One region of the Clostridium swellfunianum genome, then DNA from elsewhere that is predicted to be linked to it. Evidence: a T-box and tRNA genes for the amino acid it is inferred to sense, from the RefSeq annotation. Region 1 holds a T-box; the other holds one or more tRNA genes.
The links. The T-box of region 1 lies ahead of pheS (phenylalanine--tRNA ligase subunit alpha). A T-box ahead of a tRNA ligase gene usually reads a tRNA of that ligase, here a tRNA-Phe.
Positions count from the first base shown of each region.

Region 2: it encodes a tRNA-Phe, which carries the amino acid that the T-box ahead of pheS (phenylalanine--tRNA ligase subunit alpha) is inferred to sense. The anticodon was not compared.

Region 1 covers NZ_JAMOFV010000006.1:4,155,122-4,157,585, reverse strand. Annotated here, with positions in the region: gene NBE98_RS19740 (TrmH family RNA methyltransferase) at 1-447, shown strand, start outside; T-box leader at 471-684, shown strand; gene pheS (phenylalanine--tRNA ligase subunit alpha) at 745-1,764, shown strand; gene pheT (phenylalanine--tRNA ligase subunit beta) at 1,810-2,464, shown strand, end outside.
Region 2 covers NZ_JAMOFV010000006.1:1,255,692-1,258,155, forward strand. Annotated here, with positions in the region: gene NBE98_RS05710 (SpoIID/LytB domain-containing protein) at 1-442, shown strand, start outside; gene NBE98_RS05715 (S24 family peptidase) at 488-1,192, opposite strand; tRNA gene NBE98_RS05720 (tRNA-Cys) at 1,372-1,446, opposite strand; tRNA gene NBE98_RS05725 (tRNA-Phe) at 1,459-1,534, opposite strand; rRNA gene rrf (5S ribosomal RNA) at 1,544-1,660, opposite strand; tRNA gene NBE98_RS05735 (tRNA-Asn) at 1,665-1,739, opposite strand; rRNA gene NBE98_RS05740 (23S ribosomal RNA) at 1,790-2,464, opposite strand, start outside.

The sequences.
Region 1 (2,464 bases):
CTTGCAGATAAGCTTCAGGATCCAGGTAATATGGGAACTATTATTAGAAGTGCTCATGCAGCAGGAGCAGCTGGAGTTATCGTTACTAAAGGTACGGTAGATGTGTACAATGAAAAAACCCTAAGATCTACTATGGGATCAATATTTAATATTCCAATAATAGAAGATGTGGATTTAAAAATCACCGATTGCTTAAAAACAAAAGGTTTTAAGCTTATAGTAAGTTCCCTTGAAGATTCTAAAAATTTTTATGATACTGATTTAAATCAAAATATTATAATTGCAGTTGGCAACGAAGGCAGCGGTATTAGCCAAGAGATTTATAAGCTTGCTGATATAAAAGTTAAAATTCCTATGCCGGGGAATGCGGAATCCCTAAATGCAGGTGCTGCTGCCTCCATAATGTTGTTCGAAATAGTAAGACAAAAGTTGACAATAGCGAATTAGTAAACTATAATATTATAAAATACATATAAACTGTGATGAAGAGAGTAGATATTAAAGTTCTTCCAGGGAGAAGGGGTCGCAGACTGAAAGCCCTTTTAAGCTTCTTTTATATTGAAGTTCGCTTCGGAGTTCTGACAGTGAAATGCAGTAGCTGTTGGTGGGTAAAACCATTAAATTTATCTAAGAGGACATTTTGTGTCAATTAGGGTGGTACCGCGGAATAACTCCGTCCCTTTTATGGGGCGGAGTTTTTATTTTTTGCAATATATAATATATTTTGAAAGGAAGGAAGCATAGATGAAAGAAAAGTTAGAAGCTATAAAAGTAAGTGCATTAGGTGAACTGAAGGAAGCTGTAAGCAAAACTGAACTTGAGAATATTAGAGTTAAGTTTCTTGGAAAAAAAGGAGAACTTACACAAATTCTTAGAGCTATGGGCTCCGTATCTCCAGAAGAAAGACCAATCATGGGCAAGATTGTAAATGAAGTTAAGGAAGCTTTAGAAAAAGCTATTGAGGAAGCTGCTGGTGTAATTAAAAATAAGGAAAAAGAATTGAAGCTTAAAAGAGAGGTTATTGATATATCAATGCCTGGAAAGATGAAATTACTAGGAAAGAGACATCCACTTTCATTAACACTTGAAAGTATTCAAGACATATTCCTATCAATGGGCTTTTCAATAGTAGAAGGACCAGAAGTAGAGCTTGATTATTATAACTTTGAAGCTCTAAATATTCCTAAGAATCATCCTGCAAGAGGTGAACAGGATACTTTCTATATAAATGACAATATAGTTTTAAGAACACAAACTTCACCTCTTCAAATAAGAACTATGGAGAAACAGCAGCCGCCTATAAAGGTTATTGCACCAGGGAAAGTTTATCGTTCCGATGCAGTTGATGCCTCTCACTCACCAATATTCTATCAAATGGAAGGGCTTGTAGTAGATAAGGGCATAACCTTTGCAGACCTGAAGGGAACTCTTGATTTGTTTGCAAGAAAGATGTTTGGAGAGGACGTTAAAACCAAATTTAGACCGCATCACTTCCCATTCACAGAGCCTTCTGCAGAAATGGATGCTACTTGTTTTTTATGTGAAGGTGAAGGCTGCAAGCTTTGTAAGGGCAGCGGCTGGATAGAAATATTAGGCTGTGGAATGGTTCACCCACAGGTTCTAAGAAACTGCGGAATAGATCCAGACGTGTACAGCGGCTTTGCATTTGGGTTTGGAATAGATAGAATGGTTATGCTTAAATACGGAATTGAAGATATAAGGCTTCTATATGAGAGCGATGTTAGATTTTTAAAGCAGTTCTAGTGTAAATTGGATTATTAACTTTACATGTGAAAGGGGAAACTTAATATGAAAGTACCAGTAAAATGGCTTAAAGATTATGTAAATATAGATATATCACCAAAGGAATTAGCAGATAGATTAACACTTTCAGGCTCCAAGGTTGAAGAAGTTATTACCTCTGGAGATGAAATACAAAATGTTGTTACAGGAAAAATACTTAAGATTGATCGGCATCCAGATGCTGAAAAGCTAGTTGTTTGTCAGCTTGATATAAATACTGGTGAGGACCTTCAGATAGTAACAGGTGCTGACAACATGAAGGAAGGGGATATAGTTCCTGTAGCACTTCACGGATCTTCTCTTCCAAACGGCTTAAAGATAAAGAAAGGTAAGCTTAGAGGAATAGTTTCAAATGGTATGATGTGCTCTGAAGAGGAGCTTGGAATAGCTGGCGAAGAGCAGGTTCACGGACTTATGATACTTCCTAATGATACACCAATAGGAAAGGATATAAAGGAAGTTTTAGGTCTTGACAATTCAGTTATTGACTTTGAAATAACTTCAAATAGACCTGACTGCTTCAGCGTTGTTGGGATAGCAAGAGAAACAGCTGCTACCTTAGGGGTAAGCTATAAATTGCCTAATACAAGCTACAATTCAGAAAACAAAGACAACATAGCTAACAGCTTGAAGGTAGAAATAAAAGATACAAAGCTTTGCA
Region 2 (2,464 bases), 2.9 Mb from region 1:
CAAGAGTTTCATAACTGTTTATGAAAATTCAAAAGAGGTTAAAGACATGCCAGAGCTTAAAGAGCTTCAAGACACTAAGATACTTAAAAGAGGAGCTGGCGGCATAGTAATGGAGATTTCTTTCATATTCTCAAATGCGACAGTTAATGTAAGAAGCGACTCTTATATAAGAAGTTCCATAAAGTGTAATCAAGAATATACAAATGAACCTACTGCATTGGTACGGCATAAAGGAAACCCTCTCACAACAGTAAGTTCTCTTCCTTCAGCCTTCTTTTCTGTAGAGAAAAAAGATGGAAAGTTTATCGTATACGGTGGTGGCTTTGGACATGGTGCAGGAATGAGTCAATATGGAGCAATCGAGCTTTCTAAAAATGGAGTAAAGTTTGATCAAATTCTTAATACTTTTTATAAAAATGTAAAACTAGAGACAGTATACTAAAATAGGGAGGATTAACAATAAAAACTGTTAATCCTCCCTACTTTACTATAACTTTATTTCAACCCTATCAAGTCTTGCAATAACATTTATATCTTTGATATATGCTGTCTCAGTCCTCAAGCTTCCTTTATTGCTTATTAAAAGCACCTTGCTGTTGTCAAGCTTTTTAATTTGTCTTATAACCCTCTCTCCATTAATTTCAAGAAGGCAGATAGCGTTATTTTCTGCTTCATGGGTTAAATGAGCAAAGGCTATATCTCCTTTACCTATTCTAAAACCTATCATGTCGTCCTCTTCAATTAATAGATATATTACTTTATCTAGGGCATGACCTTCCACCTTGTTAGATACTACTGGAAGCTGTCTGCTGCCTACTGTTTCCTTTAAGTCATATTTGCATACAGGTATAGTTTTTAATACTGAATTTAAAGCGTCGCTCCACACATCATTTACCTTAGGCAACTCTTTGTTTGATGCTTTTGTTGATGCAACTCTATTGACTCTTACTGCATCTGATTTTATATCAACTTCTTCTCTAGAAGCTTCTTCCTCGATGGACATAGTTATATCATTTATATCTTTTCCTGTAAGCTTAGAAAGCTTATTTATAAGTGCCTCACTTAGAATCTTTCTTCCCTGCTCTACTTCATTTATAAAATTCTCGGCTACACCAAGCTTCTTAGCTAGCTGCTTTTGGCTTAATCCAAGTTGTGTTCTTATATTTTGCAATCTCTCTCCTGCTCTACTCATAAGTAAATCTCTCCTGCCTTTCTCATGTACACGTAAAATAAATAATAGCCACTACATACATTTTATTATAAACTAAATAAATTTTCTATGTGATATTTTAATTATCTAAATTATTTTATTTTTAAGTGTTAAATAAAATATAAAAAACGCTCTGAAAAATCCAGAACGTTCTATGTATATGGAGGCGCCACCCAGATTTGAACTGGGGAATAGAGGTTTTGCAGACCTCTGCCTTACCACTTGGCTATAGCGCCTTATTCACTTTTTGGTGGCTAGACCAGGAATCGAACCAGGGACACGAGGATTTTCAGTCCTCTGCTCTACCGACTGAGCTATCTAGCCAAATAAATGACCTGGCAACGTCCTACTCTTCCACTCAGTCTCCCGAGCAGTACCATCGGCGCTGAGAAGCTTAACCATCGTGTTCGGTATGGGAACGGGTGTAACCTTCTCGCCATCATCACCAGATAAATGGCTCCGTGGAGAGGACTCGAACCTCCAACCCTTCGGTTAACAGCCGAATGCTCCGCCATTGAGCTACCACGGAATATGTAGAAAGAATTTTGTTCTTTCAAAATTGCACAGATTAAAATATATTTGGTCAAGCCCTCGACCTATTAGTATCAGTCAGCTAAATATGTTACCACACTTACACCTCTGACCTATCAACCTTGTGTTCTTCAAGGGGTCTTACTAGCTTACGCTATGAGAAGTCTTATCTTGAGGTGGGCTTCACGCTTAGATGCTTTCAGCGTTTATCCCGTCCTAACATAGCTACCCAGCCGTGCCACTGGCGTGACAACTGGTGCACCAGAGGTTAGTCCATCCCGGTCCTCTCGTACTAAGGACAGCTCCTCTCAAACTTCTTGCGCCCGCGACGGATAGGGACCGAACTGTCTCACGACGTTCTGAACCCAGCTCGCGTGCCGCTTTAATGGGCGAACAGCCCAACCCTTGGGACCTACTTCAGCCCCAGGATGCGACGAGCCGACATCGAGGTGCCAAACCTCCCCGTCGATGTGGACTCTTGGGGGAGATCAGCCTGTTATCCCCGAGGTAGCTTTTATCCGTTGAGCGATGGCCCTCCCACGAGGAACCACCGGATCACTAAGTCCTACTTTCGTACCTGCTCCACTTGTAAGTGTCGCAGTCAGGCTCCCTTCTGCCTTTACACTCTTCGAGCGATTTCCAACCGCTCTGAGGGAACCTTTGAGCGCCTCCGTTACATTTTAGGAGGCGACCGCCCCAGTCAAACTGCCCACCTAACAATGT